DNA from 2 places in the Streptomyces sp. NPDC004629 genome. Region 1 is predicted to be linked to the other one. Evidence: riboswitches for the same ligand, from Rfam matches in the RefSeq annotation. Region 1 holds a riboswitch; the other holds the start of a gene.
What was found. A riboswitch is a leader RNA that binds a small molecule or an ion and turns the genes downstream of it on or off. The one in region 1 is predicted to bind glycine.

Region 1 (7,730 bases):
GCGGCGGTGACGGCCTTGACGGCGGCCATGCCGTTGCGCTCGATGCAGGGGATCTGGACCAGACCGCCGACCGGGTCGCAGGTGAGGCCGAGATTGTGCTCCATGCCGATCTCCGCGGCGTTCTCGACCTGTTCGGGGCTGCCGCCCAGCACCTCCGCGAGGGCGCCCGCCGCCATGGAGCAGGCGGAGCCGACCTCGCCCTGGCAGCCGACCTCGGCGCCGGAGATGGACGCGTTCTCCTTGAACAGCATGCCGATCGCGCCGGCCGCGAGCAGGAAACGGACCACGCCGTCCTCGTCGGCGCCGGGCACGAAGTCGAGGTAGTAGTGCAGGACCGCCGGGATGATGCCGGCCGCGCCGTTCGTCGGGGCGGTCACCACCCGCCCGCCGGCCGCGTTCTCCTCGTTCACCGCCATCGCGTACAGCGTGATCCACTCCATCGCGTGCGCCAGCGGATCGCCCTCGGCGCGCAGCTGGCGGGCCGACACGGCGGCCCTGCGCCGCACCTTCAGGCCGCCCGGCAGGATGCCCTCCCGGGACAGGCCACGGGCCACGCACTCCCGCATCACCCGCCAGATCTCCAGCAGGCCCGCGCGGATCTCCTCCTCGGTGCGCCAGGCGCGCTCGTTCTCCAGCATCAGCGAGGAGATCGACAGGCCGGTCTCACGGGTCAGGCGCAGCAGCTCGTCGCCCGTGCGGAAGGGGTACTTGAGCACCGTGTCGTCCAGCTTGATCCGGTCCGCGCCGACCGCGTCCTCGTCGACGACGAAGCCGCCGCCGACCGAGTAGTACGTCTTGCTCAGCACGGCGGCGCCCTCGGCGTCGTACGCCCACAGGGTCATGCCGTTGGCGTGGTACGGCAGCGCCTTGCGGCGGTGCAGCACCAGGTCCGCGTCGGCGTCGAACGCGATCTCGTGTTCGCCGAGCAGCCGCAGCCGGCCCGACTCCCGGATGCCCGCCACCCGCTGGTCGGCGCCCTCCACGTCCACCGTCCGGGGCGAGGCGCCCTCCAGGCCGAGCAGCACGGCCTTCGGCGTGCCGTGGCCGTGTCCCGTCGCGCCGAGCGAGCCGTACAGCTCGGCACGGACCGACGCCACGGAGCCGAGCAGGCCCTCGTTGCGCAGCCGGCCGGCGAACATGCGTGCCGCGCGCATCGGGCCGACCGTATGGGAGCTGGACGGGCCGATGCCGATCGAGAACAGGTCGAACACCGAGATGGCCACGGTGACTCCTCCATGCGGGTGGTGCGGGACGGGGTGCCGCGCTCAGGGACGCGCGTGCGCGGCACCCCGTACGGCGGGTGCTACTTGCCCAGGCCGGGGTAGAGCGGGTGCTCGGCGGCCAGCGTCCGCACCCGTGCCGCCAGGGCGGACGCGTCGTACGACGGCTTCAGCGCCTCGGCGATGACGTCCGCGACCTCGGCGAAGTCCTCGGCCGAGAAGCCGCGGGTGGCGAGCGCGGGCGTGCCGATGCGCAGACCCGATGTGACCATCGGCGGGCGCGGGTCGTCCGGGACGGCGTTGCGGTTGACGGTGATGCCGACCTCGTGCAGCCGGTCCTCGGCCTGCTGCCCGTCCAGCTCGGAGGCGCGCAGGTCCACCAGGACCAGATGCACGTCGGTACCGCCGGACAGCACGCGCACACCGGCCTCGCGGACGTCCGGCGCGGTCAGCCGCTCGGCGAGGATCCGGGCGCCCTCGACCGTACGGCGCTGGCGCTCCGCGAACTCCGCAGAGGCCGCGACCTTGAACGAGACCGCCTTGGCGGCGATCACATGCTCAAGGGGGCCGCCCTGGAAGCCGGGGAACACGGACGAGTTCAGCTTCTTCGCGAAGTCCTTCTTCGCGAGGATGATGCCGCCGCGCGGGCCGCCCAGCGTCTTGTGGGTGGTGGAGGTGACGACGTCGGCGTACTCCACCGGGTTCGGGTGCAGACCGGCGGCGACCAGACCCGCGAAGTGGGCCATGTCGACCCACAGATACGCCTCCACCTCGTCGGCGATCCGGCGGAACTCCGCGAAGTCCAGCTGCCGCGGGTAGGCCGACCAGCCCGCGATGATCACCTTCGGGCGGTGCTCCTTGGCCAGCCGCTCGACCTCGGCCATGTCGACAAGACCGGTCTCGTCGACGTGGTAGGCGACCACGTCGAACTGCTTGCCGGAGAAGTTCAGCCGCATGCCGTGGGTCAGGTGGCCGCCGTGCGCCAGGTCAAGACCGAGGATGGTGTCGCCGGGCTGGGCCAGCGCGAACAGCGCGGCCTGGTTGGCGGAGGCGCCCGAGTGGGGCTGCACATTGGCGTACTCGGCGCCGAACAGCTCCTTGACCCGGTCGATGGCGATCTGCTCGGTCACGTCGACGTGCTCGCAGCCGCCGTAGTAGCGGCGGCCCGGGTAGCCCTCGGCGTACTTGTTGGTGAGGACCGAGCCCTGCGCCTCCATGACCGCGATGGGCGCGAAGTTCTCGGAGGCGATCATCTCCAGGGTGGACTGCTGGCGGTGCAGTTCGGCGTCGACCGCGGCGGCCACGTCCGGGTCCAGCTCGTGCAGCGGGGTGTTCATCAGCGACATATGGTCCTCGACTCCTCAGCCGGCGGTGAAGGCGACGTACTCGTCGGCCGAGAGCAGATCGGCCGGCTCCTCGGCGACGCGCACCTTGAACAGCCAGCCGCCCTCGAAGGGGGCCGAGTTGACCAGTGAGGGGTCGTCCACGACGTCCTCGTTGACGGCGGTGACCTCACCGGTCACGGGGGAGTACAGGTCGGACACCGACTTGGTCGACTCCAGCTCACCGCAGGACTCGCCCGCGGTCACGGTGGAGCCGACCTCCGGGAGCTGGGCGTAGACGACATCGCCGAGCGCGTTGGCCGCGAACTCCGTGATGCCGACCGTCGAGACGCCGTCCTCGGCGGCCGACAGCCACTCGTGTTCCTTGCTGTAGCGCAGCTGCTGGGGGTTGCTCATGACCTGAATTCTCCTGTACGCGAGGGAGTGCTGATGACGGGGGAGGGCGGAAGGCGCAGGTGAGCGGGGTGGTGTGCCCGGCATCACAGCGGGGCGGGGGCCGCGGCCCGCCCTGTGGGTTCAGTCTCTACTTCTGCCGCCGGTAGAAGGGCAGCGCCACGACCTCGTACGGCTCGTGGGTGCCCCGGATGTCCACGCCGACGCCCGCCGTGCCGGGCGCCGCGTGCGCCGCGTCGACGTACGCCATCGCGATGGGCCGGCCCAGCGTGGGCGAGGGGGCGCCGGAGGTCACCTCGCCGATCACCTCGCCGCCCGCGACGACCGGGTACCCGGCGCGCGGCACCCGGCGGCCCTCGGCGACCAGGCCGACCAGCACGCGCGGCGGATTCTGCGCAGCGCGGGCGGACGCCGCCAGCAGCGCCTCGCGCCCGACGAAGTCGCCCTCCTTCTCGAACTTCACCACCCGGCCGAGCCCGGCGTCGAAGGGGGTGAGCGAGGTCGACAGCTCATGCCCGTACAGCGGCATGCCCGCCTCCAGGCGCAGCGTGTCCCGGCAGGACAGGCCGCACGGGACCAGGCCGGCGCCCTCGCCGGCCTTGGTCAGCGCCTGCCACAGCTCCACGGCGTGCTCCGGCTTCACGAACAACTCGAAGCCGTCCTCGCCGGTGTAGCCGGTACGGGCGATCAGCGCGGGCACGCCGGCGACGGTGCCGGGCAGGCCCGCGTAGTACTTCAGGCCCGGCAGATCGGCGTCCGTGAGGGAGGCCAGGATGCCGGGGGACTCGGGGCCCTGGACGGCGATCAGCGCGTAGGCGTCGCGGTCGTCGCGGACCTCCGCGTCGAAGCCGGCGCCGCGCTCCACCAGCGCGTCGAGCACCACCTGTGCGTTGGCGGCGTTCGCGACGACCAGGAACTCGTGCTCGGCGAGCCGGTAGACGATCAGGTCGTCCAGGATGCCGCCGTCGGCCCGGCAGATCATGGTGTAGCGGGCGCGGCCGACTCCGACCGAGGCGATGTTCCCGACCAGGGCGAAGTTCAGCAGGGCGGCGGCCTCGGGCCCGGCCACCGCGATCTCCCCCATGTGGGAGAGGTCGAAGAGGCCGGCCCTCGTGCGTACGGCCGTGTGCTCGTCGCGCTCGGAGCCGTAGCGCAGGGGCATGTCCCAGCCGGCGAAGTCGGTCATCGTCGCACCGAGCGAACGGTGCAGCGCGTCCAGCGCGGTATGCCGCGGTGTCGAGTGTTCGGTACTGCTCATCGGCGGATGTCTCCCAGGGCGTGGGGAAGGCGAGGTGGATCCTCCCCATCTGTCATCGGAACCTGAGAGGTTCGCCCTGACCACCTGCGTGGTCACGGCTTGCACCTTGGGTGGAGCCACTGGACAGCGGCCCGCTTTTCAGATGTGCCTCGCCCGCGCGGTAACGGGGGCCTGAGAGATTCAAGGGAGGGACTTGCTCCTTCGGCGTCCCAGCGGAGCTGCTGGGAACTCTCCCGCGCGGATTCAAGCGGCCGGTATGCAGTTGGCGGGCTCATCATTGCACGCATCGCCGCCGCACGGCAGGCCGGATCCGTAACCGTGCTGTGGCAGAACGCGCACGACACCGTGAGACTCCACGCATTACCTTCTCTTTACACTCGACGGGGATGGGATGTCCGGACCCAAGGGGAGGACGATCACGGTGAACAGGACCACGGCGTACGCCACGACCACGGGCCTTGCACTACCCGGGCAGCCGGGTGCCCCCGCCGCCGAGCACTGCGCGGACCGCCCGGCCCCGGTGGTCCGCGACCTGCGCGAGCGGGCCGGCCGCAGCCCGCACGCGCTCGTCTTCGGCCGCCACGACCTGGCCGTGGTCACCGGCCTGCCCGGCAGCGGCAAGTCGACCCTGATGGACCGCGCGGTCGACGGCATCCGCATCGACTCCCAGGACACCCGGGACCGCTGGGACGCCCGCGTCCCGCGCCTGCTGCCCTACGCGCTGTACCGCCCGCTGGTACGCCTCGCCCACTACGCCGCGCTGCGCCGCGCCCTGCGCACCGGCGAGGGCGTCGTGGTGCACGACTGCGGCACCCAGTCCTGGGTGCGCGGCTGGCTGGCCCGCGAGGCCCGCCGCCGCGGCGGCACCCTGCACCTGATCCTGCTCGATGTGCCGCCCACGACGGCGCTCGACGGGCAGCGCGAGCGCGGCCGGGGCGTCTCCCGCCACGCCTTCCTGCGTCACCGCAGGTCGGCGGCCCGGCTGCTGCGCGCCGTGGAGCGGGGAGAACTGCCCGAGGGCTGCGGCTCCGCGGTGCTCCTCGACCGGGACGCGGCGGACCTGCTGCACCGGATCGGCTTCGCACGGTGAAGGTCGTCGCCGCCACCCGTTAGCCTTTTCAGCCACAGCAGCGGTTCCCAGCAGGCGGTAGACAGATGGACTTCCCGGCACAGGCGCACCCCCACCCGCACGGCGGATGGCCCGGCAACGAGCTGGAGGAGGTGCTCTCGGCCTCGCTCGGCGTCCCGTCGGCCGGCGGCCGGATCATCGAGGTCCTCGGCCGCAGCTTCCTGTGGATCCCGCTGCCGAGCGGCGGCGGCCCGCACAGCGGCCCCCTGGACCTGCCCACCGTGGACATCGACGGGCAGGTCCATGTGCCGGTCTTCACCTCCGAGGAGCAGTTCCGCCAGGTCGTCGGCTCCCACATGTCGTACACCATCGCCCCCGCCGTGGAGTTCGCCCGCGGTCTGCCCCCGCAGGTCGGCATCGCGGTCAACCCGGGCGGCGTGGTCGGTGCCCCGCTCCCGCCGGACGCGGTGGCCGAACTGTGCCGGGCCGGCCGCACCGAGCTGGACGGCCCGGCGGGCGGCGGCCGGGTCCGGCTGTTCGAGCCCGACTGGCAGGACGACCCGGTCGACTTCCTGTCCGCCGCCTCCGCCGAGTTCACCGCGATCGGCGTCATCCGCACGGCCCGCCGGTGCCTCGCGGCCATCGAGACGGCGGAGCCGGTGCTGTTCGTGGGGGTCGAACTCACCCAGTGGGAAGGCGATCTGCGCGCGCTGCCGCTGGAGGCACTGGGCCGGGCCCTCGCGAAGGCCCCGGTGCGGTGGCCGGTCAACCTGGTCCTGCTGGACGTCGCCGAGGACCCGGTGGGGGAGTGGCTTCGGACGAATGTACGGCCGTTCTACGAACGGTAGCGCTCCGCTGGGTGGGCCGTTTCGACGCGGTCGTTTCGTCTGCGGCGCCGTTGGTGGCTGGGCGCGGGACGTTGCCGGGCGTCGTCGTTCGGCTGCGGCGCCGTTGTGGCTGGTCGCGCCGTTCCCCGCGCCCCTTTGGGGCGCCGGCCTGATGGGCGGGGTGGGGTGGGGGGTGGGGCGCTTAAGCTGTGGGGGAATTCGGGGTACTCGAAGAAGAGGCGGTAAGTCAGGTGAGCGCGAGCCTCAGCGGCAGCGTCGAGCACACGCTGCGCCAGGTCACGCCCGGGCGCTACGACGCCTATGAGGCGCTGCTGCGCGCGCTCGCGACCCCCGGCTCCGGCCAGGTCTGGATGCTGCTGTGGCACGGTCAGTCCGGCTCGCCCGACGCCCAGTACGGGACCATGGAGATCGACGGTCACGGCTACGTCCCCTGCGTCACCTCCGCCCAGGAACTCTCCGCGAGTGGCTGGAACCGCTCGTACGAGGTGGTCGACGGGGTCGACGTCGCCCGCACCCTCTACCCCGACCACTACGGGCTCTGGCTCAACCCGCACGCGCCGGGCGGCGGCGTCGGCGTCCCCTGGCTCGATCTGCGGCGCATCGCCACGGGCCTGGACCGTCAGCCGGCCGGCCCGCTCAGACTGTCGGAACCCGGCATCGAGATCCCGCAGTTCTACGCCCTGCTCGCGCAGAACGCCCACCGCACTGCGGCCGTCCGCTCGCTGCGCCGGGCCTGGGTACAACCCGCCCTCGGGGCGCCGTACCTCGCCATCGGCCTTGATGTGTACGACACTTCGCCGCCCGCGGTGGACTCGGTGCGCGCGATGATGCAGCAGTCGATGGGCGCCGTCCCGGACGGGCTGCCGGTCGCGACCGTCGCGATGACCGACGAGTACGACCCGGTCGTCATGTGGATGCGGGCCGGCACCCGCCCCTTCTACGACCGTGACGCGCACGCCGCCCAACCGCCCGCCCCGGCCGCCGGGTACGGCTATCCCCCGGTTCAGGGCAGGTACTGACGCGATGCCGTCGCGGGCGGATGGTGAGCCGGGTGACGGAGTGACAGCGATGGGTCTTCGCGTGTAGAGCGGGCTGGAAAGTCCGACTCCGTCCCGTTGGTCCAACTCCTCCGCGTCCGAACCCCGTTACCCACTGTCCGGATAACGGAACCCTCCAGACAGCATCACGTTTGCGCATCCATTCGCCGCCAAGTCTGGCAGCAGATCGCCCAAGCGTTGAAGACTCCCGCAGCAGGGGCCTGTCGCCCCTTTGTACGACGGACTGATCATGCCGCCACAGCGGCAAGTGCGGGCCGGCTACCGCCGGTTGAGAGGGGTCCCTGCCAGATGACGGCACCATTGCACGAGCCGACCGCGGAAGCGGCCCCGAGCCCGGCCGAGGAAGCGGCGGTTGTCAGCGCCGGCGCCAAGGCCGTCCAGGGACGCTCTTTGGGGCGGATCGCCTGGGAACGCCTCAAGCGGGACAGGCTCGCCCTCACGGGCGGCATCGTGGTCCTGGCGCTCATCGTGATCGCCCTGCTGGCGCCGGTGATCACGAGCCTCGTCGGGCAGGACCCCGACGTCTACCACGAGGATCTGA
Region 2 (7,730 bases), on a different contig from region 1:
GCACGCCGACCACGGGCACGGTTGGGTGCAGGGCAGCGGCCTGGGGCGGGTCACGGTGCGATTCGAGACACCCGGGTCCGAGCCGGGGCGGGTGCGGACGTTCCGGGTCGACGATCCAGGCCTGGAGCCGGCGGATCCGCTGCCGCTGGTGCCCGGGGAAGCGCGGGGAAGTGAGGGCGGACCGGTCGGGGGACCGGGTGGTGGTGGTCAGGCGGTGGTGCGAGGCAGCGGCTGAGACGGGGGCTCTGGGCGGGGCCGAGCGCGGGTGGATTTCGCCGGTGGCGCCGTGGGGGCCATGCTCCTGCGGCTGTCCTCGCGGGGGTGCTCGGCGGTCATAAGGGGGCCGAGGTGCTGCGATGCGATGGGGGCGGGGTGCCGGTGTCGGGAGGACCCTGCGGAGGCGGAGGCGGAGGCGGAGGCGGAGGCGGGGAGGGTCGGGCGTCGGGTCGTTGAGGCGTCGGGCGGCGCAGGCATGGGGCGGATGCCGGCAGGGGCGGCGGGCCGTGCGGGCTGTGTGCGGGCGGGCGCGGGCGCTGGCGGGTGCGGGTTGGCCGACCTGGGTCACGGGGGTGCGGGAGGTGTTCTCGGCGGGTTGGTGTGGTGGGGCGGGGATGTGCGGTGGTGTTAGGGGGCGTGCCGGGGGAGTGGTCGGCGGTGGGTCTTGTGGGCTGTGTGCGGGTTGGCCGACCTGGGCCATGGGGGTGTGGGGAGGGGGAGGTGTTCTCGGCGGGTTGGTGGGGGGCGGATGTGCGGTGGTGTTCTCGGGGCTGGCGGGGAGACATGAAGGGGGCGGTCTGTGGTGTGGCGGGTCTCGGGGGTTTCGGTGTGGTGGGGTGAGCCCGGTGGGCATGGGATGGGAGGCGTTGGGCCGTACAGGGGGCGTCAGGGTTCGTCGTGGCCTGCCAGGTTGCCGAAGTCGTGGTCCGGGTGCGGGGGCGGCGGTGCGGCCACGTCCAGGCCGTAGTGGTGGTAGAGCTGGAGTTCCTGCTCGGGGGAGAGATGGCGGCCCACGCCGAAGTCGGGGGCGTCCTTGATGAGGGCGCGGTCGAAGGGGACGCGCAGGGTGCCCTCGACCAGCTCACTGGGCTCAAGGGGGACGAAGGCGTCCCTGGAGAACAGGCCCGTCCGTATGGCCGCCCACTCCGGCACGCCCGTGGCATCGTCGAGATAGACCTCGTCAATGGTTCCGATCTTGGTCCCGTGGCGGTCGAACGCCTTGCGGCCGATCAGGTTGCGCGGATCGATGTCGGTCTGCACGGGCCCTCCTCATGGTCGCAACTCATCCGTAAGCACTACAAAAGAGCAGATTCGAGGAGGCGGCCACTCGAAGCCCCGTCGCTGACCTCGCTGGTACGCTGGCAAGCGGCTGCTGATCCCGTGCGGGAGAGTCCTCCGGACACCACCGGAGGCGCCGAAGGAGCAAATCCTCCCCGGAATCTCTCAGGCTCACGTACCGCATGGACGAGGTCACTCTGGAAAGCAGGGCGGGTGTCGACGGCTCCCGCTCTCACCGACGGGGAAAGCCGCCCACCTTCGGGTGACGCGGTGAAGCTCTCAGGTCGAGATGACAGAGGGGGAGGCCGTCGGGGTGCCCGCGCCGGGGCGCCCCTCGAAGGTCGCGTCAGACCAGGAGGCCTCCGCAATGACCGCCCATCGCACTCCGCTCTCCGAGCTCGAACAGGGCATCCCCTTCGAGCAGCGGCACATCGGGCCCGACCAGGAGGCGCGGGCCAAGATGCTCGCGCAGGTCGGCTACGGCTCGCTCGATGAGCTGACCGCTGCCGCCGTACCGGATGTGATCAAGAACGCCGACGGGCTCGACCTGCCGGGCGCGCGCACCGAGGCGGAGGTGCTGACGGAGCTGCGCTCCCTCGCCGACCGCAACCAGGTCCTCGGGTCGATGATCGGACTCGGCTACTACGGCACCTTCACGCCGCCCGTCATCCTGCGCAACGTCATGGAGAACCCGGCCTGGTACACGGCCTACACGCCCTACCAGCCGGAGATCTCGCAGGGGCGGCTCGAAGCCCTGCTGAACTTCCAGACCATGGTCGCCGACCTCACCGGACTGCCCACCTCCGGTGCCTCCCTCCTCGACGAGGGCACGGCCGCGGCCGAGGCGATGGCCCTGTCCCGGCGCATGGGCAAGAACAAGAAGGGCCTCTTCCTGATCGACGCGGACACGCTGCCGCAGACCATCGCCGTGATCCGGACCCGTGCCGAACCCACCGGCGTGGAGGTCGTCGTCGCCGACCTCAGCGAGGGCATCCCGGCCGCGATCGCCGGGCGGGAGATCAACGGCGTACTGCTCCAGTACCCCGGCGCCTCCGGAGCCGTGCGCGACATCGCTCCGGTCGTCGAGCGGGCCCATGAACTCGGTGCGCTCGTCACCGTCGCCGCCGACCTGCTCGCCCTCACGCTGCTGAAGTCGCCGGGCGAGCTGGGTGCGGACATCGCCGTCGGTACGACCCAGCGCTTCGGCGTGCCGATGGGCTTCGGCGGGCCGCACGCGGGCTACATGGCCGTGCGTGAGAAGTTCGCGCGCAGCCTGCCGGGCCGCCTCGTCGGCGTGTCCGTCGACGCCGACGGACACAAGGCGTACCGGCTCGCCCTGCAGACCCGTGAGCAGCACATCCGGCGTGAGAAGGCCACCAGCAACATCTGCACCGCGCAGGTGCTGCTCGCGGTGATGGCCGGCCTGTACGCCGTCTACCACGGTCCCGAGGGGCTGCGGGCCATCGCCCGGCGCACCCACCGGTACGCCGCGCTGCTCGCGGCGGGTCTGGCCGGCGGCGGGTTCCAGACCGTCCACGGCGCCTACTTCGACACGTTGACGGTCAGGGCGCAGGGCCGCGCCGCACAGATCGTCGCCGCCGCGCGCGACAACGGCGTCAATCTGCGCCTGGTCGACCCCGACCACGTCTCGATCGCCTGCGACGAGACGACCGACCGGGACCGGCTCGGCGCCGTGTGGGCCGCCTTCGGCGTGCGGGGCGACATCGAGGCGCTGGACGCGGCCTCCGATGACGCGCTTGACGAGGCGCTGCTGCGGGCCGACGCGTTCCTCACCCATCCCGTCTTCCACCAGCACCGCTCCGAGACCGCGATGCTGCGCTACCTGCGCAAGCTGGCCGACCGTGACTACGCGCTGGACCGCGGCATGATCCCGCTGGGCTCCTGCACGATGAAGCTCAACGCGACCACCGAGATGGAGCCGGTGACCTGGCCCGAGTTCGGTCAGCTGCACCCGTTCGCGCCCGCCGAGCAGGCGCAGGGCTACCTCACGCTGATCCGCGAGCTGGAGGACCGGCTCGCCGAGGTCACCGGGTACGACAAGGTCGCCCTCCAGCCCAACGCGGGCTCGCAGGGCGAATTGGCCGGTCTGCTGGCCGTGCGGGGCTACCACCGCGCCAACGGTGACGAGGGGCGCGTCGTGTGCCTGATCCCGTCCTCCGCGCACGGCACCAACGCCGCGAGCGCCGTGATGGCCGGGATGAGGGTCGTCGTCGTCAAGACCGCCGAGGACGGCGAGATCGACGTCGCGGACCTGCGGGCGAAGATCGAGCAGCACCGCGACGAGCTGGCCGTGTTGATGATCACCTACCCGTCCACGCACGGCGTGTTCGAGGAGCACGTCGCCGACATCTGCGCCCAGGTCCACGAGGCGGGCGGCCAGGTGTACGTGGACGGCGCCAATCTCAACGCCCTGGTCGGGCTCGCCAAGCCGGGCCACTTCGGCGGTGACGTCTCGCATCTCAACCTGCACAAGACGTTCTGCATCCCGCACGGCGGCGGTGGTCCCGGGGTGGGTCCGGTGGGTGTGCGCTCGCACCTGGCGCCGTACCTGCCGAACCATCCGCTGCAGCCCGCCGCCGGTCCGGAGACGGGCGTCGGCCCGATCTCGGCCGCTCCGTGGGGCTCCGCGGGGATCCTGCCCATCTCCTGGGCGTACGTCCGGCTGATGGGCGGCGAAGGGCTGAGGCGGGCCACGCAGGTGGCCGTGCTGTCCGCCAACTACATCGCCAAGCGCCTGGAGCCCCACTACCCGGTCCTCTACACCGGCCCCGGCGGGCTGGTCGCGCACGAGTGCATCATCGATCTGCGTCCGCTGACCAAGGCGACCGGCGTGAGCGTGGACGACGTGGCCAAGCGGCTGATCGACTACGGCTTCCACGCGCCGACGATGTCGTTCCCGGTGGCCGGCACGCTGATGATCGAGCCGACCGAGTCGGAGGACCTGACCGAGCTGGACCGGTTCTGCGAGGCGATGATCGCGATCCGCGCGGAGATCGAGAAGGTCGGCTCCGGCGCGTGGCCCGCCGACGACAACCCGCTGCGCAACGCCCCGCACACCGCGGCCGCGCTCGGCGGGCAGTGGGCGCACCCCTACAGCCGTGAGGAGGCGGTCTTCCCGGCGGGTGTCTCGGCCGCCGACAAGTACTGGCCGCCGGTCCGCCGTATCGACCAGGCCTTCGGCGACCGGAACCTGGTCTGCTCCTGCCCGCCGCTGGACGCGTACGAGGACTGAGCCGGGCGAACGCGTGAGGGTGCCCGCCGGTCCTCCGGCGGGCACCCTCACGCATGTCCGTCGCAAGGCGGACGTGCCGTCCTCGGACCACGGGGGCCTCAGGCCGTCGCCAGCGACACCTCCGTCGACTTGATCAGGGCGAAGACGGCGGAGCCCGCCGACAGACCCAGGTCGGTGACGGATTCGCTGGTGATGGCCGAGGTCAGCTCGCCGCCCTCGACCGCGATCTTCACGGAGGCCATCGCGCCGCCGGCGGCGATGCCGGTGACCGTGCCGGGCAGCTGGTTGCGGATCGAGACGCGTTCGACCGGGGCGGTGGCCAGGGCGACCTCCGTCGACTTCACCAGGGCGCGCACGGCGGAGCCCGTGACGAGACCGAGGTCCCGGGCGGCCTCCAGGGTGATCGCGGCGATCAGGTCCTGCCCGCCGGTGAGGCGGACCTTCACGGTGGCCATCACCTCGCCCGGGGTGACGGCGGTGACGGTGCCGGGGAGCTGGTTGCGGATGCTCAGGCTCATGGGAACGCCTCGCAGGATGTGGGGAGATGATGTGGGGGTATTGGGGGTCACGAGCCCCTGGCGGTCCCCACCGTAGCCGCAGCCGCTGCCTCAGGCCGGGTAGGCGTGGGTCTGCGTCGCCTTGACGGTCGCCCACACCGGGGCACCCGGGCGCAGATCGAGTTCCGCGGCGGCGACCGTGGTGAGGTCGGCCGCGAGCGGCAGTTCGCCGGTCAGGTCGGCGCGGATCTGGTCACCGTGGGTCTCCAGGCCGGCCACCTCGCAGCGCCACAGGTTGCGGGCGCTGGTACCGGTGGGGCGGTCCCGGTGGAGGGTGACGGCGCCCGGTGGGAAGGCCACGAAGACCGGGCCCGACAGGTCCTCGGTCGTGGTGACGGCGGGCCCGCCGTCCAGCCGTACCGTGTGGCCCTCGGCCCGGCCCCGGTAGAGATTGAGGCCGACCAGCTGTGCGATGTAGTCCGTGCGCGGATGACGGGCGATGTCGGTGGGGGAGCCTTCCTGGACCACGCGGCCGTGCTCGACCACGACGAGCCGGTCGGCGAGCACCATGGCGTCCAGCGGGTCGTGGGTCACCAGGACGGCGACCGCCTCGAACTCGGCGAGGTGGCGGCGGAGCTGGGCGCGCACCTGAAGCCGGGTGCGGGCGTCCAGGGCGGCCAGCGGCTCGTCGAGGAGCAGCAGGCGGGGGCCGGTGGCCAGGGCCCGGGCCAGGGCGACCCGCTGGGCCTGGCCGCCGGACAGCCGGCGCGGCTTGGCGCCCGCGTGCTCGGCCAGGCCCATGCGGTCCAGCCAGGCGGCGGCGCGGGCGCGGGCCTCGGCCTTGGTCGCGCCCTGGCAGCGGGGGCCGAAGGCCACGTTGTCCAGGGCGGACAGGTGCGGGAAGAGCAGATAGTCCTGGAAGACGACGCCGACGGGACGTGACTCCGGGGCCGTGCGGTCGAGGGCGGCGCCGTCCAGTCGCAGATGGCCGCCGGTGAGCGGGGCGAGACCGGCGAGGGCGCGCAGGGCCGTGGTCTTTCCGGCGCCGTTGGGCCCGAGCAGGGCCACGACGTCTCCGGGCGCGGCCCGCAGGGCGATGTCGAGGCGGAAGGAACCGCGGTCGACGACGAGCCGGGCGTCGAGCCCGTCACCGCGGGTGCCTTCGGCGACGAGGCCGGCGGTGGTGTCGTCGATGTCCGTCATGGAGTGCACATCCAGGAGGTCGGGCGGGCGGGGTGACCGTGCCGGACGGACCGGACCGGACCGACCGTACCGGGGGCGCGGCGGTCGTCCCGTGGGCGGTGCCGTGCGGCGGGGAGGCGGTGGGCCGGGGCGTGGACGGTGCGGATGCGGCTGTTCGTACCGGCGATCGTACGGCCGTACGCCGTGGGACCGCTCCGGGATCGCGCCCGCGATCTTCGGCACGCCGGTACGGCCGCGGCGCGCGCGTGGACGACGGGGGAAGGGGGCGTCACGGCGTGGTCAGCCAGCGGTCCCGCAGCCCTGCCAGTACCGCGATCGAGACCGCGAGCAGCACCAGGCTGAGCGCGATGGCCGCCTCGGGGTCGTTCTGGAGGGCCAGATAGACCGCGAGGGGCATGGTCTGGGTGCGGCCGGGGAAGTTGCCGGCGAACGTGATGGTCGCGCCGAACTCGCCGAGCGCGCGGGCCCAGGCCAGGACCGCGCCCGCCGCGATGCCCGGGGCGATCAGCGGCAGCGTGACCCGGCGGAACGCGGTGAACCGGGAGGCGCCCAGGGTGGTGGCCGCCTCCTCGAAGCGCGGGTCGGCGGCGCGCAGCGTGCCCTCGACGCTGATGACGAGGAACGGCATCGCGACGAACGCCTCGGCGATCACGACGCCCGTCGTGGTGAACGGCAGCGTGATGCCGAACCAGGAGTCCAGCCACTGCCCGACGACTCCGTTGCGGCCGAGGGCGAGGAGCAGGGCCACACCGCCGACCACCGGGGGAAGGACGAGGGGCAGGGTGACCAGGGCGCGTACGACACCGCGGCCGGGGAAGTCGGTGCGGGCCAGCAGCCAGGCCAGCGGCACGCCCAGGATCAGGCTCACCCCGGTCGCCGCGGTCGCCGTGATCAGCGACAGTTGGAGCGCCTGCCACACCTCGGTGCTGCTCAGCAGCTCCGGCAGACTGCCCCACGGGGCCCGGACGAGCAGGGCGAGCAGGGGCAACAGCAGAAACGCCAGGGCGACGACGCCGGGCAGCAGGAGCGGCAGCGGCACGCCGCGCCGGCCCGGTGCGCGGGCGTCCCGGCGGCGCGGTCCGCCCTTCGAGGTGCGGGGCGCGGCGCCGGACGCGTCGAGCCGGGTCACGGCGTGAGGAACCCGGCCTCGCCCAGCACCCGCCGGCCCTCGGCGGAGCGTACGAGCGCGATGAACGCGTCGGCCGCCTCGGCGTTGGGCGCGTTCTTGAGCAGGGCGATCGGATAGTCGTTGACGGCCTCGGCCGACTCGGGGAAGTCCACGCCCTCCACCTTGTCACCCGCGGCCTTCACATCGGTCTTGTAGACGACCGCCGCGTCGGCCTCCTTCAGTTCCACCTTCGTCAGGGCGCTCTTGACGTCCTGTTCGTAGGAGACCGGGGTGAGCTTGAGCTTGCCGGCCTCCAGGGCCTTCTGGGCGGCGGCGCCGCACGGCACGGTCTTGTCGCACAGGACGACCTTCAGACCGGACTTGGTGAGGTCCT

Region 2: linked by a shared signal. The riboswitch ahead of gcvP (aminomethyl-transferring glycine dehydrogenase) and the one ahead of gcvT (glycine cleavage system aminomethyltransferase GcvT) in region 1 are both predicted to bind glycine.

The regions. Positions count from the first base shown of each region.
Region 1 is NZ_JBIALO010000013.1:193,733-201,462, reverse strand. It holds gene ACFYTE_RS21800 (L-serine ammonia-lyase) at 1-1,223, opposite strand, end outside; gene glyA (serine hydroxymethyltransferase) at 1,304-2,566, opposite strand; gene gcvH (glycine cleavage system protein GcvH) at 2,582-2,959, opposite strand; gene gcvT (glycine cleavage system aminomethyltransferase GcvT) at 3,087-4,214, opposite strand; glycine riboswitch at 4,363-4,460, opposite strand; gene ACFYTE_RS21780 (AAA family ATPase) at 4,636-5,304, shown strand; gene ACFYTE_RS21775 (enhanced serine sensitivity protein SseB) at 5,370-6,131, shown strand; gene ACFYTE_RS21770 (enhanced serine sensitivity protein SseB C-terminal domain-containing protein) at 6,362-7,150, shown strand; gene ACFYTE_RS21765 (ABC transporter permease) at 7,478-7,730, shown strand, end outside.
Region 2 is NZ_JBIALO010000049.1:10,361-18,090, forward strand. It holds gene ACFYTE_RS39735 (DNA polymerase IV) at 1-235, shown strand, start outside; gene ACFYTE_RS39740 (PRC-barrel domain-containing protein) at 883-1,257, opposite strand; glycine riboswitch at 1,371-1,466, shown strand; gene gcvP (aminomethyl-transferring glycine dehydrogenase) at 1,643-4,528, shown strand; gene ACFYTE_RS39750 (molybdopterin-binding protein) at 4,627-5,046, opposite strand; gene ACFYTE_RS39755 (ABC transporter ATP-binding protein) at 5,137-6,228, opposite strand; gene modB (molybdate ABC transporter permease subunit) at 6,497-7,357, opposite strand; gene modA (molybdate ABC transporter substrate-binding protein) at 7,354-7,730, opposite strand, start outside.